DNA from 3 places in the Bradyrhizobium sp. USDA 327 genome. Region 3 is predicted to be linked to each of the others. Evidence: predicted binding sites of a transcription regulator. Region 3 holds the regulator's gene; each other region holds the start of a gene.
The links. The regulator LexA, encoded in region 3, represses DNA repair genes until DNA is damaged. The targets are predictions, from matches to a motif close to TGTTCNNNNTGTGTTCNG.
Positions count from the first base shown of each region.

Region 1: the regulator LexA is predicted to act here: its motif matches at 6,372-6,389, upstream of ABIA42_RS14960 (single-stranded DNA-binding protein).
Region 2: the regulator LexA is predicted to act here: its motif matches at 5,870-5,887, upstream of ruvC (crossover junction endodeoxyribonuclease RuvC).

Region 1 is NZ_JBGCCW010000001.1:3,246,838-3,257,007, forward strand. Features, by position in the region: gene ABIA42_RS14925 (peptidylprolyl isomerase) at 35-499, opposite strand; gene ABIA42_RS14930 (hypothetical protein) at 496-906, opposite strand; gene ABIA42_RS14935 (peptidylprolyl isomerase) at 915-1,478, opposite strand; gene coaD (pantetheine-phosphate adenylyltransferase) at 1,515-2,012, opposite strand; gene ABIA42_RS14945 (hypothetical protein) at 2,011-2,247, shown strand; gene ABIA42_RS14950 (hypothetical protein) at 2,294-2,551, shown strand; gene gyrA (DNA gyrase subunit A) at 2,634-5,363, opposite strand; gene ABIA42_RS14960 (single-stranded DNA-binding protein) at 5,721-6,215, opposite strand; gene ABIA42_RS14965 (outer membrane protein) at 6,657-7,424, shown strand; gene ABIA42_RS14970 (outer membrane protein) at 7,665-8,333, shown strand; partial or broken gene uvrA (excinuclease ABC subunit UvrA) at 8,621-10,170, shown strand, end outside.
Region 2 is NZ_JBGCCW010000001.1:8,159,345-8,169,514, forward strand. Features, by position in the region: gene ABIA42_RS38465 (molybdopterin cofactor-binding domain-containing protein) at 1-237, opposite strand, end outside; gene ABIA42_RS38470 ((2Fe-2S)-binding protein) at 246-710, opposite strand; gene ABIA42_RS38475 (methyl-accepting chemotaxis protein) at 1,466-2,890, opposite strand; gene ABIA42_RS38480 (methyl-accepting chemotaxis protein) at 2,998-4,746, opposite strand; gene ABIA42_RS38485 (YebC/PmpR family DNA-binding transcriptional regulator) at 4,951-5,697, shown strand; gene ruvC (crossover junction endodeoxyribonuclease RuvC) at 5,918-6,445, shown strand; gene ruvA (Holliday junction branch migration protein RuvA) at 6,588-7,205, shown strand; gene ruvB (Holliday junction branch migration DNA helicase RuvB) at 7,355-8,389, shown strand; gene ABIA42_RS38505 (DUF6869 domain-containing protein) at 8,487-9,356, shown strand; gene ABIA42_RS38510 (metallophosphoesterase) at 9,462-10,170, shown strand, end outside.
Region 3 is NZ_JBGCCW010000001.1:3,370,753-3,380,922, forward strand. Features, by position in the region: gene ABIA42_RS15505 (TIGR03032 family protein) at 1-395, shown strand, start outside; gene ABIA42_RS15510 (adenylyl-sulfate kinase) at 402-1,181, opposite strand; gene ABIA42_RS15515 (hypothetical protein) at 1,492-1,698, shown strand; gene glp (gephyrin-like molybdotransferase Glp) at 1,906-3,117, shown strand; gene lexA (transcriptional repressor LexA) at 3,294-3,995, shown strand; gene ABIA42_RS15530 (hypothetical protein) at 4,491-4,925, shown strand; gene ABIA42_RS15535 (ComEC/Rec2 family competence protein) at 5,045-7,324, opposite strand; gene ABIA42_RS15540 (DUF2171 domain-containing protein) at 7,419-7,652, opposite strand; gene ABIA42_RS15545 (nuclear transport factor 2 family protein) at 7,836-8,222, opposite strand; gene ABIA42_RS15550 (glutamine--tRNA ligase/YqeY domain fusion protein) at 8,229-9,905, opposite strand; gene gltX (glutamate--tRNA ligase) at 10,049-10,170, shown strand, end outside.

The DNA.
Region 1 (10,170 bases), 120 kb from region 3:
TAGTTCACGCCAAGGTGCGCCCCGGAATGAGTGACTATTCCTTGTCGGCCGCCATCCGCGCCTTGACGATCTTGTCGGGATTCATCACGGGCTCGCCGCGCTTGATCTTGTCGACGTTCTCCATGCCCTCAGTGACCTTGCCCCAGACCGTGTACTGGTTGTCGAGGAAGCGGGCGTCGTCGAAGCAGATGAAGAACTGGCTGTCGCCGGAATCGGGGTTGGCGGCGCGGGCCATCGAGGCGGTGCCGCGCACATGCGGCTCCTTGTTGAACTCGGCCTTCAGCTTCTTGCCGGAGCCGCCGGTGCCGGTGCCGTGCGGGCAGCCGGTCTGCGCCATGAAGCCCTCGATCACGCGGTGGAACACGATGCCGTCATAGAAGCCCTCGCGCACGAGCTCCTTGATGCGCGCGACGTGGCCGGGCGCGAGATCTGGCCGCATCTCGATGGTGACGGGGCCCTGCGTGGTCTCGAGGATCAGGGTGTTTTCGGTGGCGCTCATGCTCGTCTCTCTTGCGTTGGGGGTGAAGTCTTCCGGCTGCGGAACTGGATCGCGAATGGACGTCCTGCGGCGGCGCCGGCCATTGCATCGGTAAATGGCATCGGCGTGCAGCGTTGCAACGCTTCCATCACCGCGATCCGGTATTGCAGCCGATCATTGTCGGAGGCCTCCGCGGATTCATAGGTAATCCTCGGATGGCCCAGAATGTTTCCGGCCCGGTTAAAGCTCACCACGACAGTGATGTCGAGTGGGCGCGCCTTGGCCGGCGACGGCGGTCTCCAGCAGGTGCGCAGGTGCCGGAAGATGTCCTGGATCGTGTTGACCTGCGCGTCCTCGGCGGCAGTACTCGAGACGCCGAGCACCAGCATCGCAGCAACCAGCAGGAGCTTGCCACCGCGGCGCGCCATGGCCGCTCCTATTTGATGTCGGAGGCGACCTGAACCTTCACCATCTTGTCGGGATCGGCGACCGCGCCTCCTGGCGAGCCCGGGGGCGCCTTCTTCAGCTTGTCGACAACGTCCATGCCCTGCACGACCTCGCCGATCACCGTGTACTGGCCATCGAGGCTGCCGCCATCGGCGAACATGATGAAGAACTGGGAGTTGGCGCTGTCGACACTGTCGCCGCGGCGGGCCATGCCGACGATGCCACGGGCGAAATGCACCTTGGAGAATTCCTGCTTCAGGTTCGGGTATTTCGAGCCGCCGGTGCCGTTGAAATTCTGGCCGTCGCCCGTCTGCGCCATGAAGCCGTCCATCACGCGATGAAACGGCACGTTGTTGTAGAAGCCCTCCCGCGCGAGCTGCTTGATGCGCTCGGCGTGCTGCGGCGCAATGTCGGTCCTGAGCTTGATGACGATGCGACCCTTGGTGCTGTCGATGACGATGGCGTTGGCCTTGTCGAGGTTCGCCGGCAATTGCTGCGCGACCGCCGGCACCGCGAACAGAAGCGCGGCAAGAACTGCGAGAATTCGGATCATGACAACTCCGGTCAGGATGAGAAAGGAAGCGGGCCGTTATCCGGCGAATTTTGCCTTGAGCTGTGCCGCGACCTGCGGCGGGACGAAGGCCGAGACATCCCCGCCCATGCCGGCGATCTGGCGCACCAAAGTGGCGGTGATCGGGCGGACCATGGGAGAGGCCGGCAGGAAGACCGTATGCACCTCGGGCGCCATCGCCTCGTTCATGCCGGCGAGCTGCATCTCGTAATCGAGGTCGGTGCCGTCGCGCAGGCCCCGGATCATGATCGTCGCGCCGTGCTTGCGCGCCGAGGTGACCGACAGATCGTCGAATGTCACGGCCTCGAGCACGCAGCCAGCCTGGGCTGCCACGGGTCCGCAGACGTCACGGAGCATCTTCAACCGTTCCTCGGTCGAGAACAGCGGCTTCTTGCCCGGGTGCACCCCGATCGCGACCACGAGCCTGTCGCACAGCGAAGCGCTGTGCCGAACCACGTCCAGGTGGCCGTTGGTGATGGGATCGAAGGAACCGGGATAGAAGGCAATGCGCGGCATGGCTCCCTCCTACCGCGCCCGGCCCGGCCCGGCAAGCCGGGCAGGTTCCTTGCCCGCTTCCTTGCCCGCTTCCTGCCACGTCGCCCGGAAATGTCTCGCCGGACGTGTCGGCAATGGCTGGTTTGTTTCGTCCCCAGGCAGCCACGAAACAAAACGGAGCGAGAACGAAACCATTTCCCGCATCGGCGAAGACGTCCCGAAACTGGTCATGGTTACCAATCCGGTCAACGAATGACGGGCCGCACACAGGGCGTGAGCGGCCGCATCACAGGGGACCGTCAATGATCAAGACCCTTTCAGCGATCGCACTCTCTGCATGTGTTGCCGCGGGCCTCACCCTCCTGCCGGGCTTCGCCCCCACCGTCGAAGCCAGCGTGCCGCAGCCGCTGGCCAAGAGCGACCGGCTCGACATCCGCAGCATCGGAAAGGACTGCTCGCAGCAGGCCTGGCCGAACTTCGAGACCTCGTGCCTGCGCCGCGCCGGCACGAAGACCAATGTCCGCGAGGCGCGCCTCGTGACTGCCGATCGGACCCCGTAGTCGGCGTCTGACGATTTCGTGTCAGCCAAGCGGGGCGTAGCCCGGATCCAGCGCCGCGCAGTCCTGGCGACCGGGCTGAACGTTACTCTCCGTTCGCGCCGTTGCTCTCCGCCTCTTCCGTGATGTGCTCGACCGACACCACATGCTCGTCCTCGGCGGTATCGAACACGATCACGCCCTGGGTCGAGCGGCCGGCGATGCGGATGCCTTCGACCGGGCAGCGGATCAGCTGGCCCTTGTCGGTGACCAGCATGATCTGGTCGGCGTCCTCCACCGGGAAGGAAGCCACCAGATTGCCATTGCGGTTGTTGACGCTCATGGCCACGATGCCTTTGCCGCCGCGGCCCGTGGTGCGGTACTCATAGGACGAGGTCCGCTTGCCGTAGCCGTTGACGGAGACGGTCAGCACCACCTGTTCCTGCGCCGACATCTCGGCATAACGCTCCTGCGACAGCTGGAAGCTGCCGGAGGTCTCCTCGGCCTCGGCATCGGCGGGAACCTCTTCCGCCGAGGCTTCGCCGGCCACCGCTCGGCGCATCTTCAGGTACGCCGAGCGCTCGTCGGACGTGGTCTCGACATGGCGCAGGATCGCCAGCGAGATCACCTTGTCGCCCTCGGCAAGCGCAATGCCGCGCACGCCCATCGAGGTGCGTCCGGTGAATACGCGCACGTCGGTGACCGGGAAGCGGATGCACTGGCCGCCGGCGGCCGTCAGGAGCACGTCGTCGCGCTCGGTGCAGATCTGCACGTCGACGATCGCCTCGTTGTCGTCGAGCTTCATCGCGATGATGCCGGAGCGGCGAACGTCGACGAAGTCGGACAGCTTGTTGCGGCGGACGTTGCCGCCGGTGGTGGCGAACATCACGTCGAGATTGCCCCAGGTCGATTCATCCTCCGGCAGCGGCATGATGGTGGTGATGCGCTCGCCCTGCTCCAGCGGCAGGATGTTGATCATTGCCTTGCCGCGCGCGTTCGGAGCGGCCATCGGCAGCCGCCAGACCTTTTCCTTGTAGACCTGGCCGCGCGAGGAGAAGAACAGCACCGGCGTGTGCGTGGAGGCGACGAACAGTCGGCTGACGAAATCCTCGTCGCGGGTCTGCATGCCGGAGCGGCCCTTGCCGCCGCGGCGCTGCGCGCGATAGGCCGACAGCGGCACGCGCTTGACGTAGCCGGCGTGGGAGACGGTGACGACCATGTCCTCTCGCTGGATCAGGTCCTCGTCCTCGACCTCGCCTTCCTGCTCCATGATCACGGTGCGGCGTGGCGTGGCGAACTCCGCCTTCACCTCGGCAAGCTCGGTCTTGATGATGCCCAGCACGCGCTCGCGCGAGCGCAGGATGTCGAGATAATCGGCGATCTCGCCGGCGAGCTTGTCGAGCTCGTCGCGGATTTCGTCACGGCCGAGTGCGGTCAGGCGCTGAAGGCGCAGATCGAGAATGGCTCTCGCTTGTTCCATCGACAGCCGGATCGTGCCATCCGCACTCATGCGGTGACGCGGGTCGTCGATCAGTGTCAGCATGTCCTCGACGTCCCGGGCCGGCCAGTCGCGCGACATCAGGGTATCGCGGGCGGTGGTCGGGTCGGGCGAGCTCCGGATGACGCGGATCATCTCGTCGATATTGGCGACTGCGATCGCGAGACCGACCAGGATATGCGCCCGATCGCGCGCCTTGGCGAGCAGGTACTTGGTGCGCCGCGTGACGACCCGCTCACGGAAGTCTACGAAGATCGTCAGCAGGTCCTTCAGATGCATGATCCGCGGACGGCCGCTGTCGAGCGCCACCATGTTGACGCCGAAGCTCGTCTGCAGCGGCGTGAATCTGTACAGCTGGTTCAGCACCACATCCGGCACGGCGTCGCGCTTCAACTCGATGACGACGCGGTAGCCTTCGCGGTCGGATTCATCGCGCAGGTCGCCGATGCCCTCGATCTTCTTTTCCTTCACCAGCTCGGCGATGCGCTCGACCATCGTCGCCTTGTTCACCTGGTACGGAATCTCGGTGATGATGAGCGCCTCGCGCTCCTTGCGGATGGTCTCGATCGCGACCTTGCCGCGCATGACGATCGAGCCGCGGCCGAGGTGATAGGCGGCGCGGATGCCCGCGCGCCCGAGAATGACGCCGCCGGTCGGGAAGTCAGGTCCCGGCACGATGTTGATGAGCTCGTCAATGGTGAGCGCAGGGTTGTCGATCAGAGCGACGCAGGCGTCGATGACCTCGCCGAGATTGTGTGGCGGGATGTTGGTCGCCATGCCGACCGCGATGCCGCCCGCGCCGTTGACGAGAAGGTTCGGGAACTTGGCCGGCAAGACCGATGGCTCGGTCTCGTTGTTGTCGTAGTTCGGCTGGAAGTCGACGGTGTCCTTGTCGATGTCGGCCAGCAGAGCCAGCGCCGCCTTCGTCAGGCGCGCTTCGGTGTAACGATAGGCGGCCGGGGGATCGCCGTCGACCGAACCGAAATTGCCCTGGCCGTCGATCAGCGGCACGCGCATCGAGAAGTCCTGCGCCATGCGAACCATGGCGTCGTAGATCGACTGGTCGCCGTGCGGGTGATACTTACCGATGACGTCGCCGACCACGCGGGCGGACTTGACGTACTTCTTGTCGGGCGTGTGCCCCTGCTCGTTCATCGAGAACAGGATGCGGCGGTGCACCGGCTTCAGACCGTCGCGTGCATCGGGCAGCGCACGCGCCACGATCACGCTCATGGCGTAGTCGAGGTACGACTTCTTCATCTCCTCGAAGATGGAGACGGGGCGAATGTCCGAGGGTTGCGCCGGCTGGTCGCCGGGCTTGTTGTCGTCGTCAGCCAAAGGGGAATCCGGTGAGATTTTGTCTGGGAATCATATAGCGCATCGGGGTCCTGATAACCACCCTCGCGCAGATCAGGACAAGCGATTTTTCCGCCTATTCTTCCAACGACTTAGGCCCTTGCAAGCACTGCTTCCGAGAGGCCCGGAACCGGCTTGCCTAAACGATCTCCGAAGCCCGCGAAACCGCGCCGAGAGTGGGCGCTGTCAGCCTGTTTTGCCCCGGCGCAATCCGAGCTCACCTCAAACATGAAGGCGGCCGGAAAACCCGAGCCCGCCCCGCGAATTAATAGGAATGGCTGACACGGCACGCCAGGCGCAGCCCTATCGGGCAATGTGCCTGGGCCGCGATCCCTGTCCTCAGAACGGGATATCGTCGTCCATGTCGTTGTTGCGGCCGCCGCCGGCGGCGACGGGACGGCGCGGTGCGCTGCTGACGGGACCGGAGGAGCCGAAATCGCCGCCCGGCTCGTCGCCGAAGCTGCCGCCTCCTCCGCCGCCACCGCGGCCATCGAGCATCGTCAGCGTCGAGTTGAAGCCCTGGAGCACGACCTCGGTCGAGTACTTCTCGACGCCGCTCTGGTCGGTCCATTTGCGGGTCTGCAGCGCGCCCTCGATGTAAACCTTCGCGCCCTTCTTCAGATACTGTTCGGCAACCTTGCAGAGCCCTTCATTGAAGATCACGACGCGATGCCACTCGGTCTTTTCCTTGCGCTCGCCGGTCGCCTTGTCACGCCATGTCTCCGAGGTGGCGATGCTCAAATTCGCGATCGGCCGCCCGTCCTGGGTGCGGCGGATTTCAGGATCCTTGCCGAGATTCCCAACCAGAATGACCTTGTTGACGCTTCCCGCCATCGCCGCTCTCCACTCCGAATGCCACTGAATTTCAAAAGGACGAATCCCGCTGCCCGCGTTCCTCTGCGCCCCGCTGAGGCGACCCTATACGCTTGCGGGCACCGATCAGCCCGCCACCCCCACGGTTATCCCCACATATAGCATCGCGCCCGGCTTCGTTCCAGATTTGTTCTTTCGTGCCAAGAGCCAGAACAGATTCTGGACACGCGCCGACAGCCAGGGAACCCGGATGGAACTTTTCCGGGTTCCCGAGAAGGACGAAAACCGTTTAACTTTCATCGAGTTGCGGACACTTCAATCGGTGGGCAACTGTGGCATTTCGGAGACGGATTTTGCCCCTTCCTTGGGCTATGGTTGCCTTGGAATTAGTTCATATGGGCGTCGCGCCTGATCCGCCGCTTTCGGGGACCTCGAGAAGCGGACGAAACTGGGGAGACTGCAATGAATAAGATTCTTTTTGGTGCAATCAGTGCAATGGCGTTGGGGCTGGCGGCCCCCGCAAGCGCGGCGGATCTTGCCGCCCGTCCCTACACCAAGGCGCCAGCTCCGGTTGCCGCCATCTACGACTGGAGCGGCTTCTACATCGGCATCAACGGCGGTGGTGGCACAAGCCGCAAGTGTTGGGATTTCGTGACCCCGGCAACCGGCGTTCTGGTTGGCGAGGGCTGCCACAATGCGACCGGCGGCACCGTCGGTGGCCAGGTCGGCTATCGCTGGCAGTCGACGAACTGGGTGTTCGGCTTCGAGGGCCAGGGCAACTGGGCCGATTTTTCCGGCGACAACATCAGCGCGGTATCCGGCCTTCGCAACCACTCCACGATCGACTCTTTCGGTTTGATCACCGGGCAGATCGGCTATGCCTGGAACAACGTGCTGCTCTACGTGAAGGGCGGCGCCGCCGTCGTCGGCGATCGCTACCGGACCTACGATGTGGCGACCGGCCTCGAGTTCGACCGGGCCAACGAGACCCGTTGGGGCGGCACGGTGGGCGCGGGCGTCGAGTTCGGATTCGCCCCGAACTGGTCGGTCGGCTTCGAGTATAATCACATCTTCCTCGGCCACCGCACGATCGATTTCACCGGGTCCGGCAATTTTGCCGGGGCTCCGCTCGGTGCTTTCACGGCCTCCAATCGCATCAGCCAGGACGTCGATATCGGCCTCATCCGGGTGAATTATCGTTGGGGCGGTCCGTTGATCGCGAGGTACTGATATCCCGCTGATATTGTTTGGAGATCAAAGGCCGGCCTCGCGCCGGCCTTTCTGCTTTGGGCGAGAAGTACCGGGGGGACAACGAGTCAGTAACCATTACCTTTTGCGTCGTTGTGGCTTTTCGGAGACACAACTTGCGGCTTTGGTGGTGTAAACACAACCTCAGTTGGGCCGTTGAGTCCGCTGCCCTTCCGGTCACGGAAGGCAACAACAGAAACTGGGACTGGGATTTAGTTAAAGATGAAGAAAGTTTTGTTGGCTTCGGCCTGTTTGTTCGCTCTTGCGGCCCCTGCTTCGGCTGCTGATCTCGCAGCTCGCCCTTACACCAAGGCTCCGATCGCTCCGGCCGCTGTTTACAACTGGACCGGCTTCTATCTCGGTGTCGTCGGCGGCGGCGCTTGGGAAGACGCTGGCAGCCCCCGCATGCAGGGTGGCTTCGTCGGCGGCACCGCCGGCTACAACTGGCAGACCGGCAACGTCGTGTTCGGCCTCGAGGCCGATGGCTCCTGGGCTGACGTCAGCGCCTCGGCGACCGCTCTCGGCGTCACCGCGTCGTCCAAGACCGACGCGCTCGGCACCGTCCGCGGCCGCATCGGCTACGCCGTCAACAACCTCCTGTTCTACGGCACCGGTGGTTATGCCTGGATCGACAACAAGATCACCCTCACGGCACTGGGCGTGTCCGTGTCGGACAGCAAGTGGCACTCCGGCTGGACCGTCGGTGCGGGCGTCGAGGCGTTCTTTGCTCCGCAGTGGTCGGTCAAGGGCGAGTACCTCTATCGCAGCCTCGACAGCGAGAACTACTTCTCGAACCTCGGCGCGCCGCTGGCATCCGGCACGCTCAACTTCCACACCGTGCAGGTCGGCGTGAACTATCACTTCGGGGGCCCGGTCGTCGCCAAGTACTGATCTGAAGTACTGATCGCGACCGACGTCTTATCGTCACGAAAGGCCGGCGCCAGCGCCGGCCTTTTTGTTTGATGGCTCGCTCTGCGCAGTTCCGCCCGCTCCTGCTACTGCCAGATGCCGCCAGCGCGCCAACAATCCGTTGACGATTCGCAAGTCGCACTGGAAATCCGCCGCCGTTCTTCCTACGTTCGCTGCCATACCCATCGGCGCCGTTCCCGGTTCCGGGCGAAGCGCGCCTTCAACATTGGCGCGATCGCGCGTCTTTGGATTCCTTAAGGACCAGCGGGATGGACGAAGTGATCAAGGCGAAGCGCCAACAACAGAACGCGGGCTCCAGCCTGCGCGCAATTTCGATCCGTGGCGCGCGCGAGCACAACCTCAAGAACATCGACGTCGAGATCCCCCGCGACAAGCTGGTGGTGTTCACCGGCCTCTCCGGCTCCGGCAAATCCTCGCTCGCCTTCGACACCATCTACGCCGAGGGCCAGCGCCGCTACGTCGAATCGCTGTCGGCCTATGCCCGCCAGTTCCTGGAGATGATGCAGAAGCCCGACGTCGACCAGATCGACGGCCTGTCACCGGCGATCTCGATCGAGCAGAAGACGACGTCGAAGAACCCGCGTTCCACCGTCGGCACCGTCACCGAGATCTACGACTACATGCGCCTGCTCTGGGCCCGCGTCGGCGTACCCTATTCGCCGGCCACGGGCCTGCCGATCGAGAGCCAGACCGTCTCGCAGATGGTCGACCGCGTGCTGGCGCTGCCCGAAGGCACCCGCCTCTATCTGCTCGCGCCCGTCGTGCGCGGCCGCAAGGGCGAGTACCGGAAGGAGCTGGCCGAATGGCTCAAGAAGGGCTTCCAGCGCGTCAAGATCGACGGCACCTTCCATGAGCTCGCGGAAGCGCCGACGCTGGACAAGAAATTCCCGCACGACATCGACGTCGTCGTCGACCGCATCGTGGTGCGCGCCGATATCGGCCAGCGCCTCGCCGAAAGCTTCGAGACCGCGCTGAAGCTCGCCGAGGGCCTCGCCGTCGTCGAGTTCGCCGACGCGCCGGCGGCCGCGCCTGCCGAAGAGAAAGAGAAAAAGAAGACCGCGAAGATCCACGACAAGAGCGGCCCCGAACGCATCCTGTTCTCGGAAAAGTTCGCCTGTCCGGTCTCCGGCTTCACCATCCCCGAGATCGAGCCGCGTCTGTTCTCGTTCAACAATCCCTATGGTGCCTGCCCGGCCTGCGGCGGCCTCGGCGTCGAGCAGCATGTCGACGAGGACCTCGTCATCCCCAGAAAAGGACCTGACGTTGCGCAAGGGCGCGATCGCGCCCTGGGCCAAGTCGTCATCGCCCTATTACGTGCAGACGCTGACCGCGCTCGGCAAGCACTACAAGTTCACGCTCGACACCAAATGGAAGGATCTGCCGAAGAAGACGAGAGACGCGCTGCTCTATGGCTCCGGCGAGGACGAGATCAAGTTCTCCTACGAGGACGGTGTCCGCTCCTACGACACCAGGAAACCGTTCGAGGGCGTCATCACCAACATCAACCGCCGCTACCGCGAGACCGAGAGCGAGTGGGCGCGCGAGGAGCTGGCGAAATACTTCCACGACGTGCCCTGCGAGGCGTGCCACGGCTTTCGGCTCAAGCCCGAGGCGCTCTGCGTCAAGGTCGGCGGCAAGCATATCGGCGAGATCTCGGAGCTGTCAGTCAAGAAGGCCGGCGAATGGTTCGCGGGCGTGCCCGAGACGCTGAACAAGCAGCAGAACGAGATCGCCGGCCGCATCCTGAAAGAGATCCGCGAGCGCCTGACCTTCCTGCTCGACGTCGGCCTCAACTATC
Region 2 (10,170 bases), 4.8 Mb from region 3:
GGAGATCGAGGTATAGGTGCCCTGGCCCATCTCGACCTGCGGCATGATCAGCACGGTGCGGCCGGTCTCGTCGATGCGGATGAAGGCATTGGGCGCGAACCTGCCCTCGGTGGTGTCGCGCGGCTGCACCGGCTCGTTGACCGCCGCGCGCAGCGGCAGATGGAAGGCGAGCAGGAAGCCGGTGGCGAGACCGCCGGTCAGCAACGCGCGGCGGGAGACGCTGTGATGTGCATTCATGGCGAACCTCAGGACTGGCGGCCGTTGGCGGCCTGCTTGATGGCCTCGCGGATGCGCACATAAGTGCCGCAGCGGCAGATGTTGCCGGCCATGGCGGCGTCGATGTCGGAATCGTCAGGATTTGGCGTCGTCGCCAGCAGCGCCGCAGCCGCCATGATCTGGCCGGACTGGCAATAGCCGCACTGGATCACTTCGGCCTCCAACCAGGCCTTCTGCACCTTGGCGCCGGCCGGCGTGCTGCCGACATGCTCGATGGTGGTTACAGTGCGATTCTCGACCGCGCTCACCGGCAGCACGCAGGAGCGCACCGCCTTGCCGTCGACATGCACCGTGCAGGCGCCGCATTGCGCGATGCCGCAGCCGAACTTGGTGCCGGTCATGCCGAGGATGTCGCGCAGCACCCAGAGCAGCGGCATGTCAGGTGGCGCGTCGAAGGATTTCGTTTCGCCATTGATGGTGAGAACAGTTGCCATATGCATTCCCTTGCTCGGCGATCGCTTGCGGCGATCACATCGACGAATTTTGCGCGACGATAATCATATCGATGCGAAACGATGAAGCGTCGAAATTTCCGGCAATGCATATTTGCGCGGACGAGGCGTGAGGCCATGACGTTCACGAATTTGTGCGGCGATTGCTGCAAAGGTTTTGGGCCAATTGATATGATAATCGTCATGTTTTGACGCATTTTCATCGCGTGCGTCATCGACCGCCGCATATGATCGTGCGAACGCGCAAAATCATGCAAAGACGAAACTCGTGCGATTAGGAAAGTGGGGCGGCGGGGAACGGCCGACATTGTTGTGCCCTCTCCCCTTGTGGGAGAGGGCGGCGACGTCAGTAGACGCGAATACGTTTGGGGTGAGGGGTCTCTATCCGCGTATGACCCTCTCTCATTCTCGAGCAGCTCTGCCCGCGGAGACAAACCCCTCATCCGGCGCTTCGCGCCACCTTCTCCCACAAGGGGAGAAGGGAAGAGGGGGGGGCAATTTCGGAATAGTCGCATTACGCCCCCGTTTTGCCTGACGGGTCAAGTGTGAGGCGCATCCCGCCCAGCACTCGGATCATCTCCACGTCGGGGGAAGAGGTGACCCGCGACCAGGTCTGATTTGATCGCCCTCTTGGCGCCCGCCTAAGCCATTGATTTCGCAAACCCCGGCTACTGTGCATGGGGTTGTTTTCGAGCTTTTTGTTGTGGCGAGGCCGGCGCGCCGTCGCGCAACGGTGGTCAGCTCTGGCGAAAGCCCATCCGGAAGGCGCCCCAGTGCTTGCCGCGGATCACGATCGGCGAGGACAGGTCCTTCATCAGCACGAACTGCCCGCCGCCCATGTCGCGGCGGTAGGTCTGCAGCAGGAACGGCTTCGTGCTGCCTGCGACCTTCTTCACCGTGCGGTCGGTGAACAGGCGGCGGTTGCGGCAATTGGCGTTGTTCCAGACCGGGTCCTTGCCTTGCGGGAGGCGGTAGTTCGGATTGTGGGTCGGCAGATAGCCGCTCCTTGCCCAGGCGACGCAGTAGACGATGCGCGGATCCGATTTCTGGATCGGGTCCTGGATCGCGGGCAGCACGCGATCGGTGAATTCGACGTAGTCGGTGAGGTGCTGTCTTGGATCGGTGCCGGGGATCTCCCGGTAGTTCTCGTCCATGAGCTGGTCGAGCGTGATCTCGCCGCGGTCGATCGCAGCCTCGAACTCCGCCGAAATCCGTTTCGCGGTGTTGACGACAACACGGATCAGCGGCGTGTCCGACGTCTCCACGCCGCTGTCGGCGATCAGCGCGATCAGGCCTTCGGAGGCGTCGAGCAGCTTCGCCACGCGCTCGTCGGCGTTCTTGAGATCGCGCGAGGACAGGTCGACGCCCTTGGCGAGCTCGTCGAGCTCGCTGATGACGGTGTCGCAATGTCCGAGGTTGGAGGTCGCCGCGCGCGTGACGCTGCCGATCTCCGCTTCCACGGAGGCAAAGCCCTGCTGGACCCGTGAGATGATGCCGGAGATCTGCTGGGCGCCTTCGCCGGCGGTCTTGGCGCGCTGCGAGGCGTCGCTGCTCTCGCCGATCAGGCCTTCGATCTGGCCGTCGAGATCGCGCACGGTGTCGGAGATCTCATGCGTGGCCTGGCGGGTGGCTTCCGCGAGGTTCTTGACCTCGCTCGCGACCACCGCGAAGCCGCGGCCGGCATTGCCGGCGCGTGCCGCTTCGATGGTTGCGTTCAGCGCCAGCAGATTGGTCTGCTTCGCGATCGCCTCGATCGAGCCGGAGACCTTCGCCACCTGCGCCAGCGCCGAGCCGACGGCGCTCAGGCGCGCCTCGATCCGCTCCACGGCTGCGACGAGCTCCGAGATATGGCTGACCGCGGCGTCGACGGCGCTGCGCGATTGCGCGATCTCGCCGACCGCCGCGGACGTCGTCGTTTGCACGGCCTGCGATGCGTTGGCGATGTCGTGGTTGGCCGACACCATCGTCTCGGCCGTCTTCTGCAGGTGGTGGAACCGTTCCGACTGGCTCGCGACGCGGCTTGCGACCTCCTGGACGTTGCCGGCGATGTCGGCGAGTTCCACGCCGAGGCCGCCGATGCGGTCGGCGAGCTGGTCGATCAGCCGCTCGGCGAGGGTGCGGTTGGAGCCGGTGTCCATGACGGCAAGTTGTGCGACGGACATGTTCGATGAGTCCTCCAGTCAGAGCCGTTCACGGCTCACGGCGGCATTCCCATTCCAAATTCGATCTTAAAGGATGATTCGCCGGCGCCGTCTTGCCTGAGCGTGCATTACAGCTTGTAGGCCGTGCGAAATCCGCCCCAGTGCCGGCCCTGCACGCGGATCGGGACGTCGATCTCGCGCATCATCACCGTGTTGCCGTTGCCCATGTCCCGCGCATAGCTCTGGACCAGGTACGAGCGCAGGTTGCGCGCGGCGGCGAGCCCCGCCGGATCGTTGAACATCCGCCGGTTGCGGCTGTTGGCCGTGTTCCAGGCGACGTCGCCCGGCCGCTGCGGATGCGAATAGATCTTGTTGTGCACCGGCAGGAAGCCGTTGCGGTCGACCATGGCGCAGAACGCCATCCGCGGCTCCCTCGCCAGAAAGGCTTCCTGGAACGGCGGCAGGGCGCGGTCGGCCCAGTCCAGATATTTCGTGCGATATTGCTGCGGATTGGTGCCCGCAATTTCTGCGTAGTCCGTGTCGAACAGATCCTCGATCCTGACCTCGCCGCGTGCAACCGCCTGCTCGAATATCTTCGTCAGCGCATTGCCGGCCTCCATGGCACGGGTGACCAGCTCCGTGTTCTCCTCGTGGATCGACCAGAGCTTGTCCTCGATCTTCTCGTTGAACGCGGCATTGGCATTGACGAATTGCGCGCGGGCGCCGGCCTTGGTTTGCTCGACCACGCGCAGGCGGCAGGCGCCGATGTCCTCGAGGGTGCCTTCGATCATCGCTTGCGGCGCAAGCCTGCCTGCATCCGCGCCGCCGATCAGCACGCCATCCATCGCGATTTCATAGACCGGCATCACCCCGCGCGTGGTTTCGAACTTGAGATGGCAGGGCAGCCGCTCGGTCTTGCGGCGGTCGTCGTGCTCGCTCTGGCCGAGCAGCACGGCGCAGCGCGATTTCAGCTTTTGAGCAAAAGTGGTGACGGCCTTGCCGGCGCTGGCGACGCTCTTGCCATGGGTCTCGGCCGCCTTGGTCGCGGCATCGATCTCGGCCGCGCTCTCGCCGACCGAGACGATGAACTCCGAAGCGCTCGCGGCATTTCCGGAGACTTGGCTGGTCGTGGCGTTCTGCTCGGCGACCGCGCCGTTGACGGTGTCGAAGACCGGGCGGATCGCCTCGATCGCCTGCGAAATGCGGTGCACCGCGTCAGCGGAGCCGGCGGCGTCGCGCTGGAGCGCGTCGATCTTCCGTGTGATCTCTTCCGTCGCGCCCTGGGTCTGCACCGCGAGCGCCTTGACCTCGGTGGCGACGACGGCAAAGCCTCTGCCCGCATCGCCGGCGCGTGCGGCCTCGATGGTCGAGTTGAGCGCGAGCAGCGTCGTCTGCCGCGCGATCTGCGCGATCAGATTGACGACATTGCCGATGGCGGCGGAGGATTCGCGCAGGCGCTCGACATTGGCGCGGGCTTCCTGCGCCGCGGCGCTGGCCTCGTCGGCGAGCTTGCCGGCATTGCGGACCTGCGCGCCGATTCCTTGCGCGGACTGGGTGAACTTGTCGGCGGCATGGGCGAAGGTGGAGGCGGTCGACTGCGCCGCGTTGGTCCGGCCGGTCAGGGCGTCGGTGCGGTCGCGAATGGCGGCAAGCGTCGCGGCGGTCGCCTCGGCGCCTCCGGCCACCGAATTGGCGGCGCGCTCGAGCTGGCGGATCATCGCGCCGAGCTCGAGTTCCAGCAGTTCCAGGATTTCCCGGGCCGAATCACTTTCGGCGGCCGGGGCGGGCGCGGAATGGGCCGCCGGCTGCGGAGCCTTGAGGGCTGTCGCAGGCGCAGCCTGGTCCGGCAGACGCTTCCGAAATAATCCGAACGCCATCGGGCCCCTCTTGTCGGAGAACGGTCGGGCGCTATTTTCGCAGCCCGGAATGAAATCAGGGTTAACGGTGCCTGACCTCTAGGCACGGGCCAGTACGGTGTTACCTTAAAGTCGTAGAGCCTCTTTCATTCCGGTGGGTTGGCGGCCTATAAGGCCGCGCTTCCCACGCTCACCTTGGCGCACGATTCCTTAACGAGACCACGCATGGCCGGACATTCCCAATTCAAGAACATCATGCACCGCAAGGGGCGGCAGGATGCCCAGAAGTCGAAGCTGTTCGGCAAGCTGGCGCGGGAAATCACCGTCGCCGCCAAGCTGGGGACGCCTGATCCGGCCATGAACCCGCGCCTGCGCGCCGCCGTGATCGCCGCGCGCCAGGAGAACATGCCGAAGGACAATATCGAACGCGCCATCAAGAAGGCGCTCGGCAGCGACGGCGAGAACTATGACGAGATCCGCTACGAGGGCTATGGCCCGGGCGGCGTCGCCGTCATCGTCGAGGCGCTGACCGACAACCGCAACCGCGCCGCTTCCGACATCCGCTCCTTCTTCACCAAGTCCGGCGGCAATCTAGGCGAAACCGGCTCGGTGTCGTTCATGTTCGACCGCACGGGCGTCATCGAATATGACCGCAGCGTCGCCTCCGACGACGCCATGCTGGATGCCGCGATCGAGGCCGGTGCCGACGACGTGGTCTCGGGCGAGAACGGCCACGAGATCTACGCCTCGACCGAAGGCTATCGCGACGTCGCCAAGGCGCTGGAAGCCAAGTTCGGCGAGCCGCGCAAGGCCGCGCTGATCTGGAAGCCGCAGAACACGGTCGCGGTCGATGACGAGACCGCCGAGAAGCTCTTCAAGCTGATGGATTTGCTCAACGAGCACGACGACGTCCAGAACGTCTACGCCAACTTCGAGGTGTCCGACGCGCTGATGGCGAAGATGGGCGGCTGAAGCCGGTAGCCCCGCATTCTGCTGTCGTCGCCCGGCTTGACCGGGCGACCCAGTATTCCAGAGACGTCAGAGGGATGCGGACAAGCCGCGGCGTACTGGATACCCCGCTTTCGCGGGGTATGACGGCGTGCCTTTGTTGCGAGCAGCGCCCGCCCACTTCCCCTGTTACTTCCGTTCTGTTTCTGTTTCCCCCGCGGCGGCCAGCCGCTATCACTGGCCCATGACTGCGCTCCCGATTCGTGGCCCCGTTCGCATCATCGGCATCGACCCCGGCCTGCGCCGCACCGGCTGGGGCGTGATCGAGGCCGAGGGCAACCGGCTGATCTACGTGGCCTGCGGTTCGGTGGAGCCGCCGGACGATTTGCCGCTGTCGAGCCGCCTGCTCGCGATCCATGAGGGGCTCGCGGCCGTTCTCTCCGACCACCAGCCGATGGAAGCCGCGGTCGAGCAGACCTTTGTGAACAAGGACGGCGTTGCCACGCTGAAGCTCGGCCAGGCCCGCGGCGTCGCCATGCTGGCGCCCGCAATGTTCGGCATCTCTGTCGCCGAATACGCGCCGAACCAGGTCAAGAAGACGGTGGTCGGCGCCGGTCACGCCGACAAGCAACAGATCGCGATGATGCTGAAGATACTGCTGCCGAAAGCCGAGCCCCCGTCCGCGGACGCCGCCGACGCGCTCGCCATCGCCATCACCCACGCCCATCACCGCCAGAGCGCGGCGCTCCGGCTGAAGGTGGTGGGGATATGATCGGTCGTTCCCTGTCACCGCCGTCATGCCCGGACTTGTTCCGGGTATCCACGTTCTTTCTTGCCGGGGGCAAAGACGTGGATGGCCGGGTCAAGCCCGGCCATGACGAAAGAGAAGCGTGTGTCGCGACCGGGGACCTGAGATGATCGGCAAGCTCAAGGGCCTGATCGATTCCTACGGCGAGGATTTCGTCATCCTCGACGTCGGCGGTGTCGGCTATCAGGTGCATTGCTCGTCGCGCACCTTGCAGCATCTGCCGTCGCCGGGCGAAGCGGCCGTGCTGTCGATCGAGACCTACGTCCGCGAGGACCAGATAAAACTGTTCGGCTTCCGCACCGATCAGGAGCGCGAATGGTTTCGCCTGCTCCAGACCGTGCAGGGCGTCGGCGCCAAGGTTGCGCTCGCCGTGCTCGGCACGCTCGCGCCGGCCGATCTCGCCAATGCCATTGCGCTGCGCGACAAGGCGGCGGTGGCGCGCACGCCCGGCGTCGGCCCCAAAGTCGCCGAGCGCATCGTCACCGAGTTGAAGGACAAGGCGCCGGCCTTCGCCAATGTCGATCCGGCGGTCGTGCATCTCGCCGGCGCCGTCGACGACCAGCGCGCGCCGCGGCCCGTGGCGGATGCGATCTCCGCACTGGTCAATCTCGGCTACGGCCAGCCGCAGGCGGCTGCGGCGATCGCGTCGGCCTCGCGTAGTGCGGGCGAGAATGCCGAGACCGCGCAGCTCATTCGACTGGGCCTCAAGGAGCTCGCGAAGTGAGCGCGTCAATGGTCAATCTCGTAGGGTGGGCAAAGCGAAGCGTGCCCACCATCTTTCGAATGATCGGAGACATGGTGGGCACGGCGCCTAGGGCGCCTTTGCCCACCCTACGAGGAGTTCGCTGAGTGAGCGATCCCAAGGCCAACCGCATGGTTTCGCCCGAGCGCCGCAGCGATGATGTGGGCGACACCGCGCTGCGTCCGCAATCGCTGTCCGATTTCGTCGGACAGCAGCAGGCGCGCAAGAACCTCTCGATCTTCATCGAGGCGGCGCGCAAGCGTGGCGAGGCGCTGGATCACGTGCTGTTCGTCGGTCCACCCGGCCTTGGCAAGACCACGCTGGCGCAGATCGTGGCCAAGGAGCTCGGCGTCGGTTTCCGCGCCACCTCGGGGCCGGTGATCGCCAAGGCCGGCGATCTTGCTGCACTCCTCACCAATCTCGAAGAGCGCGACGTGCTCTTCATCGACGAGATCCATCGCCTCAGCCCCGCGGTGGAGGAGGTGCTCTATCCGGCGATGGAGGACTTTCAACTCGACCTCATCATCGGCGAAGGCCCGGCGGCGCGTTCGGTGAAGATCGAGCTGTCGAAATTCACGCTTGTCGGCGCCACCACACGCGCAGGCCTTCTCACCAATCCCTTGCGCGACCGCTTCGGCATTCCGGTGCGGCTGAATTTCTACACGATCGAGGAGTTGGAGAGTATCGTCAGCCGCGGTGCGCGCGTGCTCAATGTCGGCATGAGCGCGGACGGCGCCAACGAGATCGCGCGCCGCGCCCGTGGCACGCCACGCATCGCCGGGCGGCTGCTGCGGCGCGTGCGCGATTTCGCCTCGGCGGCCGATGCCGCCACGATCGACCGCAAGATCGCCGACCACGCGCTGAGCGCGCTCGAAGTCGACGCCGCTGGGCTCGATGCCATGGACCGCCGCTATCTCTCGACCATCGCGCTCAACTATGGTGGCGGTCCGGTCGGTGTCGAGACGATGGCCGCCGCGCTGTCCGAGCCGCGCGATGCGATCGAGGACATCATCGAGCCCTATCTGATCCAGTGCGGCTATCTCCAGCGCACTCCGCGCGGCCGGCTGCTCACGTCGCATGCCTTCCGCCATCTGGGTCTCGCCGAGCCCAATCGCGATCCGGCCCAGTTCGGCCTGTTCGGCACCGAGCCGTCCGAGGACGACTGACTGCCGCAACCGGTGAACCCGCCGGTTCAATCCCATCACTAATCCGATGCGCGGCGCACGGCATCGCCGCTCTCGCACACGGATTGGAGTGGGAAGAATGGGGCTGACGGATGACGCTGGATTGCTCGAGGTCATCGCGGCTGCGCCGCAGCTGCAGACGCCTGATGAGACCGAGGCGTTCCTGGACCCGATGCCGCTCGGTGAGCTGGCGTCGATGTGGTGCGCGCTTCAACGCGTCAGCCGGCGAGACCAGGTCGGCAGCATCTGGGCCTTGAAACTCTATTTCGATCGTCTGCCGCACCGCCGGCCGCAACAGGCGCTCGATCTCGTGCTGGAAGTGCTCAAGTCCGAGGCCGACAAGCCGACCGTGATGCAGCTCAACGACAAGTTCCTGCTGTCGCTGCTCTACGCACACGGCGAGGAGGTGATAGCGCGCATCGAGCACGAAGCCGGGCACAATAACCGGTTGCGCTGGCTGCTCGGTGGCGTGCATGTCGATCCCGACAACCCCTTGATGTCGCGTATTGCAGGACTTGCCGACAGCAAAGCCTGGCAGGCCGATCGTCTGGCGCAGCGCACGCCGCGCGAGCCGCTCGATTTCGCCAACATGTCGACCGCCAGGCTCGCGCGCGCCTGGGTCGAGCAATATTCCAAATCGGAGCGCGACCAGGACGACAATCTGTTCGCGATCATGGATTTCGAGCGAGACCTGCGCGAGGACGATCCCGACCGAATGATCGACCTGATCCTGGAGATCCTGAAGATCGAAGCCAATCCGGTGTTGCTGTCGCTGCTGGCCGCAGGTCCCCTCGAAGATGTGATCAGCGCCGGCACGATCGACCGCATCGAGCGTGAGGCGCGTGTCAATGAACGTTTTCGCGATCTGCTTGGCGGTGTCTGGTACTACCGGGCGTCGGACGAATTGAAGACGCGGCTGGATGCACTGGTCGGCGAGAGCCGCTGGTGATGCCTGTGCAGGCGTCTGCACGCGGATGCAGACGATCTGCACGAGCGCATCCCAATTCCGCTTCAATCGCATCGCATCGAGGAGCTGTATCGGAAACGAGCTTCCATGATCACGCGCCGTCATCTCATCCGTTCCATCGGCGGCCTGTCCGCCCTCGGCGTCTCGACCGCCGCCTATGGCGTCGGCGTCGAGCCGATGCTGCGGCTCCGCGTCACCCGCTATCATCCGGCGCCGCGGCAATGGCCGGCGGATCTTCCGTTGAAGATCGCCGTCATCGCCGACCTGCACGCCTGCGATCCCTGGATGCCGCTCGACCGGGTCGCGGCCATCGTCGACCGCACCAACGCGCTGAACGCCGACCTCATCGTGCTGCTCGGCGATTATGTCGCCGGCCTGCATCAGGTCACGCGCATCATTCCGTGCAGCGAATGGGCACGCGTGCTGGCCGGCCTCAAGGCGCCGCTCGGGGTCCACGCCGTCATGGGCAACCACGATTATTGGGATGACAGGACGGTGCAGCGGGCCGGGCAGGGGGTGACCGTCGCGCACCGCGCGCTGGAAGCGGCCGGCATCCCCGTCTACGAGAACGACGTCGTGCGCCTCACCAAGGACGGTCGCCCATTCTGGCTCGCCGGTCTTGGCGATCAACTCGCGTTCCTGCCGGCGCGCCGGTTTCGCGGCATGGCGCGGTTCGGCGCCGACGATCTCAGCGCGACGCTCGCCAAGGTCACGGACGATGCGCCCATCATCCTGCTCGCGCATGAGCCCAACATCGCGCCGCGCGTGCCGGCGCGTGTCGCGCTGCAACTGTCCG
Region 3 (10,170 bases):
GAACCGGCGAGATCGGCTGGATCGAGCGCTGCGCCTCGGCGGAAGATGGGCGATTTCGGGTGCTCGCCTTCTGTCCGGGTTTCGTGCGCGGGCTCGCCTTCCATGGCAGGTACGCATTCGTGGGGCTGTCAAAACCACGCTACGAGCGCTTTGAAGGGCTGGCCCTCGACCGCAGGCTCGCCGAGGCCGATTCGGAGCCATGGTGCGGGGTGCAGATCATCGATCTCGATACGGGTGCGTGCGTTCATTGGTTCCGTATCGATGGATCTGTGACGGAACTCTACGATCTCGGCGTGGTCCCGGATGTGGTGCGGCCGATGGCGCTCGGCTTCACCTCCGACGAGATTCTGAACCTCATCACTCACGATCCGCTCGAGACCGACGGCAGCGCTTGACGACGATTATCGGGGCATCGGCGCTGCACTCATCCGACGCAGGTCCGTGGCGGAGATATCTTCCGTTGCCTCGTCGAGCACGATGCGTTCGACTGCGTAACCAACGTCGCGTCCGTAATAGACATTGGTAATGTTGGGCATCGGCAGGACAATGAAGCGGCCTACATGGGCCGACAGCGCAGCTTCGATCCGTTGCTTCACCGCGAAGAACGATAGCGGGTTTTTCTGATCGATTCCGTGCGTATCGCGAACAGCGATGCACACCTGGCCGACACGACGCAGGCCCTCTTCGATCAGGCGCTGATGGCCAAGGTGAAACGGCTGATAGCGGCCGATGAACAGCGCGGTCGGCAGTTGTGGATCAAATGCCGGTCGCAGGCGTGCCAACACTTGCTCCGCCCAATATCGGACAGTGCCATCCGCATTGACGCGCACATCAAAATGGCTGGGCGGTGTAAACATGCGATTGGTGTCTGCGTATCGGCTCTCCTGAATGCGATCAATCCAAATCGTGAAACTAGAACCAAATGCAGCCCGCGTTTCCTCCGTCGGGCAAATGAAGTCCGCGATCGCCGTTCCTCCCGCTTCGACTACCCGGTCACACATCCAGCTCATGCGGCGGGCATGTTCAACGCGATCTTCGTGACTAAAGCCGAGGTCTCTCGATATATTGGCCCTAACCGAGTCCGCATTGAAAACAACTGCATTGAGCAGCGGCGCCAGAATATTGGCGAGCGTCGTCTTACCCGCGCCCGGAAGCCCCATGATGAGAATTTTTCGTGTCATGGGCGCTCCTCGCTTCAAGAGAACGTATGCCGCAGAGCTTACACCAGTTTGGCCGCCGAGCCTCAGCGGGCTGTCGGCTTGAACGCCGTGCACGTGACGTCGCCCGGCGACGTCGGGAACGCGTTGAGGGCGCTTGGCATCTGAATGCCAGGCAGTCGCCGCGACAGGTCATGCCCTCGGTTCCCGGAGCCAAATTTGCGGAGGATGAGGAACCCAACCCCTTTGTGCATTTTTATACGGAGTTCCGGGAACGGAGTACCACCCTTCGGACTCATGAGTCTGTTGGGATTTCTACATCGGACTGATCGACGTGCTGGGCAAAACCTATCTCACCAAGCAAGCCTCTCTCCTGCTTGAATTCGCCAGAACCACCTCGGATTCTGACCTCTCCGCCAAGCTGATCAGCAAGGCGGCCGACCTGAAGTCCCTGGCCGATCCGCTGCCCGACAAGGATCAGGATCCCAGAGCTCCCGACGTGGCACCGGACGTCGGTCCGAGCGATCCGACAGGACGTTGAGCGATGTTGGCCGTGGTGCTCGTCATTCTCGTCCTCGCCATGGCTATCCTCGTGCCGGTCTGTCTCGCCGTCCGGATCATGCCGCGGCGGACTTGAGCTCCCTGCCCACGACGGAAATCGCGCAGGATAAATCATCCTGTGTGCTGCTTTGCCTCGCGCCTGCACTCGGCTAGAACTCTCGCCAACGATTTGCAGGAGTTTCCGCCCGTGGCCCTCATGCCCGTTTCTGACGCGCTTGCCGCGGTGCTGGCGGGTGCAGAGCCGCTGCCTGAAGAGATGGTTTCCCTCGATGAGGCCTACCATCGCGTGCTTGCGCGCGACGTCGCTTCGCGGCGCACGCAGCCACCGGAGGCCATGTCGGCGATGGACGGCTATGCCGTGCGCGCGGCCGACGCGGCAACGGTCGATTCCAGGCTCGCGGTCGTCGGCGAGGTCGCGGCGGGTCGCCCGTTCGCGGGAAGGGTTGGCCCCGGCGAAGCCGTGCGGATCTTCACCGGCGGCGTCGTTCCCGACGGCGCCGATGCGGTCGTGATCCAGGAGGACACCGTCGCGGAAGGCAAGCTTGTCACGATCAAGGAAGCCGCGATTTCCGGGCGGCACATCCGCCCCGCCGGCGTCGACTTCCGCGAGGGAGACGTGCTGCTCCGCAAGGGAAGCCGTCTCACGGAGCGCGATCTCGCGCTGGCCGCCGGAATGAATCACCCGCATCTCGCCGTCTGCCGCCGTCCGAGGGTCGCGATCCTCGCCACCGGCGACGAGTTGGTGATGCCCGGCACCACGCCCGGTCACGGGCAGATCGTCTATTCCAATGGCTATGCCCTGCACGCGCTCGCCCGCAGCGAGGGCGCCGAGACCATCGACCTCGGCGTTGCCGCCGATACGCTGGAGGCCACTTCCGCCGGCATCCGTCGCGCCCGGGAGAGCGGCGCCGACATCCTGATCACGACCGGTGGCGCATCGGTCGGCGACCACGATCTGGTCCAGCAGGCGCTCAAGGACGAAGGCATCTCGATGTCGTTCTGGAAGATCGCGATTCGGCCCGGCAAGCCGATGATGCACGGACGGCTCGGCGCAATGCGCGTGATCGGCCTGCCCGGCAATCCCGTGTCGTCTTACGTGTGCGCCTTCCTGTTCATGGTGCCGCTGATTCGCGCCCTGTCGGGCCGTTCAGTGATCCATCATCACCGCGAGCGCGCCGTGCTGGGCCGCGATCTCGGTGCCAACGACCAGCGCGAGGATTATCTGCGTGCGCGCCTGGAACAGCGTGACGACGGCGCGCTCGTTGCCCATCCCGTCAGCCATCAGGACTCCTCTCTGCTTGCGAATCTCGCTGCGGCGCAGGTACTTCTCGTGCGCGCACCGTTCGCGCCGAGGGCCGAGGCCGGCACGCCTTGCGAGGTGCTGCGCCTGCCCGCCTGAGCTGCACGGCCACACGCATCGCGCGAGCTTCGCTCTGTTCACCGTAAATTAAGCAGTTGCGGAACACATATCGAACATATAGTGTCCGTTCATGATTTGTTTCGAACGTGTAGCAGCTTATCGCTGAACTCCTCGTCTCGGAATCGAACGACATCAACCGGGGGACTTTCGTCGAGATGTTGACGCGCAAACAATACGAGCTTCTACGGTTCATCAGCGAACGTCTGAAGGAAAGCGGCGTGCCGCCGTCCTTCGACGAGATGAAGGATGCGCTCGACCTGCGCTCGAAGTCAGGCATCCATCGCCTGATCACCGCGCTCGAGGAGCGCGGCTTCATCCGCCGCCTGCCCAACCGCGCCCGTGCCATCGAGGTGATCAAGCTGCCCGAGCTCCAGGCCGCCGCCGGCAGCCGCCGCGGCTTCACGCCGAGCGTCATCGAGGGCAATCTCGGCAAGGTGCGCGCGACCTCCAGCCCGCCTGTGGACGAGGGCGAGCGTCCCGTCGCGGTGCCCGTGATGGGCCGCATCGCGGCCGGCACGCCGATCGAGGCGCTGCAGACCCGCAGCCACACCATCAGCGTGCCGCCCGACATGCTCGGCTCGGGCGAGCATTACGCGCTCGAAGTCCGCGGCGATTCGATGGTCGAGGCCGGCATCCTCGATGGCGACATGGCGCTGATCCAGCGCAACGAGAGCGCCGATACCGGCGACATCGTGGTGGCGCTGATCGACGACGAGGAAGCCACGCTCAAGCGCTTCCGCCGCCGCGGCGCCTCTATCGCGCTCGAGCCCGCCAACGCCGCCTACGAGGTCCGCATTCTTCCGCCGAACCGCGTGAAGATTCAGGGCAAGCTGATCGGGCTGTACCGCAAGTACTGAGCGGTCCTGCGATCGTTCGACACCTATTGGAGCGGATCCGCTGTCCGCTCCGGCTGGATGATTTTTCCGGTTCTGCTCAGATTGTCCGGCCCCCTCTTTCGGCGCCACATCCTCGACACGCCGCACGGCGCATGATCGCTTCGCGGCCTGAGAATGCGAGGACAGGTGTTGCGCCAGACGTTTCATGGACGATCGTCGCTGCGCCGATCGCAGCAGCAGTGACGTAAGCCACTGCCATACAATCGCACCGCCATTCCGCAAGCGAGCTGGCAATACTCAGGCTGGTCGGCGCCCGCGGGGCGCTGACGCACGCCTTCCGAATACGCATGCATCGGCTTTGTTCCTATCGAATCCGGGAAAGATAATGTGATCGCGGCTTGCGGACGCAGCCGCAGATTTGCCTACAACGAAGCAGAATGTTGCGTGCTTCCACCTGATAGAGGCCTGCGCCTCCAAAAGAGGTGCGGGTTGCTATCTTCGCATGAGGAGCACCCGATGTGTGACTACAGCCTGCATGCCGTCGCGACGCGCCCCGCCGAAGTCGGCGAGACGATCGTCACGACAACCTTCCGTGGCACCTCGACGCGCGGCTTCGCCTCCGAAGCCGATCTCTCCGTCGCGGTCTGCCTGCTGCCGGGAACGGAGCTCGCTTTCGCCGACAACGTCCGTTACGACAATCGCTGGATCTGGACGCGCACCGTGAACTCCCGCGTCGGCAAGTTCGGCAAGATCGACCCGCACATTCCCGATCGCCATCATGACGCGATCGAATTCCCCGACGGCAAATACGTGCTGGTGACACAGCTCGTCGAAGGCCAGCGCGCGACCGTGCTGCAACTGCCGGTGACCCAGCCGGTTGGCGAACGCGAGCACAAGCCGCAGATCGTCGCCGACACGCGGTCCACCATCACGCGCCTGCCGATCGGCTGACGTCGTCGCCCCGGCCGATGGTCGTGGGCCAGGAATGAAATGCCATCGCCGGCCGAGGCCGGCGAGATGGTATGGTTTGCGTCCTGCGAAATCCGGTCCGACCTCCCCCGCACCGCTCCTCAATCGTCCGCCTGAAAATCCGTCTCCGATGGCGTTGCGTCCCGGTTGCGGGGCACGGCCGTCTTCGGCGCAAGGCTGCCGTCGAAATCCGCCTCGCCGGCGCCGGCCGGCAGCCAGGGGCGGCTTGTGCCTCTCGCCCTCACCGCCCGAACCGAGAAGCCGTCACCGCTCCGCGTCAGAGCCAGCGCGCCCTGACTGGCGAGCCGCGGCCTGTCGACCACCATCGCCGCGCAATCGGGCGGCGCTGGGCGCGCCGTCACCACCAGCGCGGCGCGGCTGCAATCATCAGCCAGCGCGTCGATGCGCAACGCCAACGCGACCAGCCGTCCGTCCGCGAGCGGCGTCACGCAGCCGGACTCGTCACACGACACACCGTCGGCCAACGAGGCGCTGCCGGCATCGCGCGGATCGGCATCGGCAGCCAACCACTCCCTCAGCAGGAAGCCATCCTTGCTGGCGCGGATCACATGCAGCCGCCCGTCCCGGCCCCGCACGGCGACGCTCGCGCCATCCCCGGCAACCAGGATGTCGGGCTGCCGCACCGACATCGCCCAGAGGATCGCGGCAAGCAGCAGCAGGGCCCCGGACCAGCGCAGGGGCGTGCGCAACAGCCCCATCACGATGATCCCGAGGCTCGCCGCGATCAGCGGCGCGATCCCGAACGCGGGAATGCGGCCGACGGCACCCGGCAGTGCCGCCACCCAGCGCGAGACCACGATCATCCACTCGATGCCGATCCCCATCAGCCACCAGAACGCGCCGTCGAGCCCGAATGGCGCCGCGAGCAACCCCAACAGCCCCGCCGGCATCACCAGCGCCGAGACCACCGGCATCGCGCCGAGATTGGCGAGCACGCCGTATGGCGTCACGCGGTGGAAGTGGAAGGCGGCGTATGGCGTGGTCGCGAGCCCCGCAATCAGCGAGGCCAGGAACAGCATCGCGATCTCGCGGCCGCCCCACAGCGCGATCCGCGCCGTTGCGGAATGATCGGGCGATGCGAGCCGGTTCGGCATGCCGATCTGCACCAGCGCCACCAGCCCGAGCGTTGCCGCAAAGGACATCTGAAAACTCGGATGCACCAGCGCCTCGGGCGCGACTGCGAGCACGATCAGCGCGGCCACCGCCAGCGTCCGGAACGTGATGGCGCGGCGATCGACCATCACGGCAATCAAAACCACCGCCGTCATGAAGAACGATCTCTGCGTCGCGACCTCGGCGCCGGACAGCAGCAGGTAGAACGCAGCCGCAACAAGCGCAGCGGCCGCCGACCATTTCTTGATGGCGAAGCCGGCCGCCAGCCCCGGAATCAGCGCCAGCAGCGCGCGAACCGCGAAGAAGACGACGCCGGCGACGACCGCCATGTGATAGCCGGAGATCGACAGCACATGGCCGAGCCCCGAGACGAACATCGCGTCGTTGACGGGCGCGGTGATCGCGTCGCGCCGCCCTGTGAGCAGCGCGGTCGCGATCGCGCGATCATCGCCTTCGAGCGTCGCACGGATGCGGGCATCGATCGCATCGCGCAAGCCTTGCATGAAGGCCGCGTAGCGCAGCCGCGAGCCGACGGCATCCGGCGGCGGTGTGGCCGTGATCGCTCCCATCACGAAGCCGGAGGCTCCGATGCCCTGGAAGAACATGTCGCGCGAGAAATCGTAGCTGCCGGGGCGCACCGGCGAGATCGGCGGCAGAAGCCGCGCCTTCAATTGCACGAAGCTGCCGACCTCCGGTGCCGTCCCCTTGCGCACCGAAAGACGCACGCGGTCGAGCTTGACGTCACTGCGCTGCGCCTCCATCGCGCTCACGCGCAGCACGAAGCGATCGGTGCGCTCGCGGATGTCGCGCGCCTCCACGAAGCCGGACAGCGACACCGAATAGAGCGGCTTGGCCAGCACGGTGTGGGCGATGCGCGCCGTCTTCCAGGTTGCGACGGCAAAACCGGCCGCGACCGCCGCGAGCATGATCGCCAGGGCAAACAGCCGGCTCCGTCGCAGCACGACCGCGCCAAGCGCGAGAACGGCCGCCGTCGCCGCAACGACCCACAACACCGGCTCATGATCGGCGGCGAAATACAGCGCGATGCCGCCGCCGAAGGCGACCGGCACCCAGGGTAGCAGCCGGCCAGGGCCGGCCTCGGCGCGGGCCCATCCGCGCAGCGTTCCGACAATTCCCGGCCAGATGCCAAAGCCCGCCGGCGCAAAGCCGCCAGCCGGTGCAGCGCGGCCGACCGGCCACGTCCCGGCAACTCCCTGGGAGCGCACTGGCCGGCCCGGCTCCGCCATTCCCCTGCACCTTACGATACGCGACGGGTGCGGAGGCTACCGGAACGTGCGACCGGGCGAATAGCGGTACAGATCAGGAACGGGCGTCGCGGCGCTACTTTTCCTCTTCCATCGTCACCGCGACCGAGGCCTTGGCCGACAGCCGGACCTTGTTGCCTTCGACGTCGGCAACGAGGCCCTTGTCGATGAAATGATGGTGCCCCTTGTGGCTGCCCTCGCCGCTGTCCTTCTTGGTCAGCTTGATGCGGTTACCTTCGACACGATCGACGGTGCCGACATGGACGCCGTCGGCGCCGATGACTTCCATATGCTCTGCGATGTTCTGCATGGCGGGATCCTTATTTGGAATCTACCTCAACGCAGCAAGAGACCTCGGGTTCTTGTTCGGATGTCATTCCGGGGCGCGCCGCTTGGCGCGAGCCCGGAATCCATAACCACGAGCTGGGGTTATGGATTCCGGGCCTGGCCCTTCGGGCCATCCCGGAATGACAAAACTGACGCAGATGGCCAATCAGATCAGCGGCGCCTGTGACGAGGCGTGATGATTGACGATCTTCCAGTCGCCGTCCTCGCGGATGAGGACCCAGCTCATCTTGACGACGAGATCGTCCCGCTCGCCGGCGAGATCGAACGCGATGGTCGCGGCCATGTTGATCAGACCGGGGCTGGCCTGCACCGCGTTCACCTCGGAGAAGGTCGCGCTCGGTTCGCGCCAGCGCGGCAGCCCATTGAAATAATCGGCGACGCCGTCCCTGCCCCGATAGAGTTTGGGGTTGGAGCCGAAGAAGAACGCGTTCGTCGAGTACAGCGACGACAGCGCCACGGCGTCGAGCTTGGCAAAGCCGGCGCACCATTTCGCGATGACGGCGGAAACGATGGCGTCTGCTTCGCTGCTCATTGCGCATCAACCTTTCGCGACTTCCTTCGCGAACGTGTCGCGCAGGCCGATGGTGCGCGAGAACACCGGTTTGCCGGGGGTCGAGTCCTTGTCACGGACGAAGTAGCCCTGGCGCTCGAACTGCATCGGCTCGGTCGAATTGCTCTCCGCAACGGAAGCCTCGACCCGCGCATCGGAGAGGATCTCCAGCGAATTCGGATTGAGATCGGCCGCGAAGTTCGAAGCGTCCGGGCTCGGATTGGAGAACAGCTGGTTGTAGATGCGGATCTCCGCGGGCCTGGATGCCGCCGCCGGCAGCCAGTGCATGGTCGCCTTGACCTTGCGGCCGTCGGGCGCGTTGCCGCCCTTGGTCGCGGGATCGTAGGTGCAGCGCAGCTCCACCACTTCACCCGCGTCGTTCTTGATCACGCCGATGCACTTGACGAAATAGGCGTAGCGCAGCCGCACCTCGTTGCCTGGCGACAGGCGGAAGAACTTCTTCGGCGGGTTCTCCATGAAGTCGTCCTGCTCGATATAGAGCTCGCGGCCGAACGTGATCTTGCGCGTGCCGGCGCTAGCGTCGTCGGGATGGTTGATCGCCTCGAGTTCCTCGGTCTGCCCTTCCGGATAGTTCTCGATCACGACCTTCAGCGGCTTCAGCACCGCCATGCGGCGCTGCGCCGTGCGGTTCAGCTCCTCGCGGATGCAGAACTCCAGCATGCCGACGTCGACCACGCTGTTGGCCTTGGCGACCCCGATGCGCTTGACGAATTCGCGCAGCGCGGCCGGCGGCACGCCGCGGCGGCGCATGCCCGCCATGGTCGGCATGCGCGGATCGTCCCAGCCTGCGACATGGCCGTCGCGGACGAGCTGGGTCAGCACGCGCTTGGACAGCAGCGTGTAGGTCAGGTTGAGCCGCGCGAATTCGTACTGGTGCGGCTTGGACGGCACCGGCAGCCTCTCGATGAACCAGTCATAGAGCGGCCGGTGGTCCTCGAACTCCAGCGTGCAGATCGAATGCGTGATGCCCTCGATCGCGTCCGACTGGCCATGCGCATAGTCGTAGCTCGGATAGATGTTCCACTTGGTGCCGGTGCGCGGATGATGCGCATGCAGGATGCGGTACAGCACGGGGTCACGCAGGTTGATGTTGCCCGCGGCCATGTCGATCTTGGCCCGCAGCACGCGCGCGCCGTTCGGGAATTCGCCGGCCTTCATGCGGCGGAACAGGTCGAGGTTCTCGTCCACGCTGCGGTCGCGGAACGGCGAGTTCTTGCCGGGCTCGGTCAGCGTGCCGCGCGTGAGGCGGATTTCCTCCTGGGTCTGGTCGTCGACATAGGCGAGCCCGTCGCGGATCAGCTGCTCCGCCCATTCGTACAGGCGGTCGAAATAGTCCGAGGCGAAGAACAGGTTCTTGCCCCAGTCGAAGCCGAGCCAGCGCACGTCGGCCTGGATGGAGTCGATGTATTCCTGCTCTTCCTTGACCGGGTTGGTGTCGTCGAAGCGCAGATGGCAACGGCCCGGAAATTCCTGGGCGATGCCGAAGTTGAGTGCGATCGACTTGGCGTGGCCGATGTGCAGATAGCCGTTCGGCTCCGGCGGGAACCGGGTCACGATCTCCTTGTACTTGCCCTGATCGAGGTCGGCCTGGATGATGTCACGAATGAAATCGCGCCCAACCTCAGTCGCCACCGGTTCTGTCATCACGAAAATCCTGTAGGGAAATCAGCGGCCCTTCTGCCAAATTCGCGTGGCTGAGCCAAGGCCTAGCATGTCCGCCGTCGGGCTTTAGTTATGCTCCGGTCCTGCTATACACCACCGCCTCCAATGCATAGGCCCTGCCAAGAATGTCCGATTCCGTCGTTACCCGCTTCGCTCCCTCGCCGACCGGCTTCCTTCATATCGGGGGGGCCCGCACGGCGCTGTTCAACTGGCTCTATGCGAAGAAGCACGGCGGCAAGATGCTGCT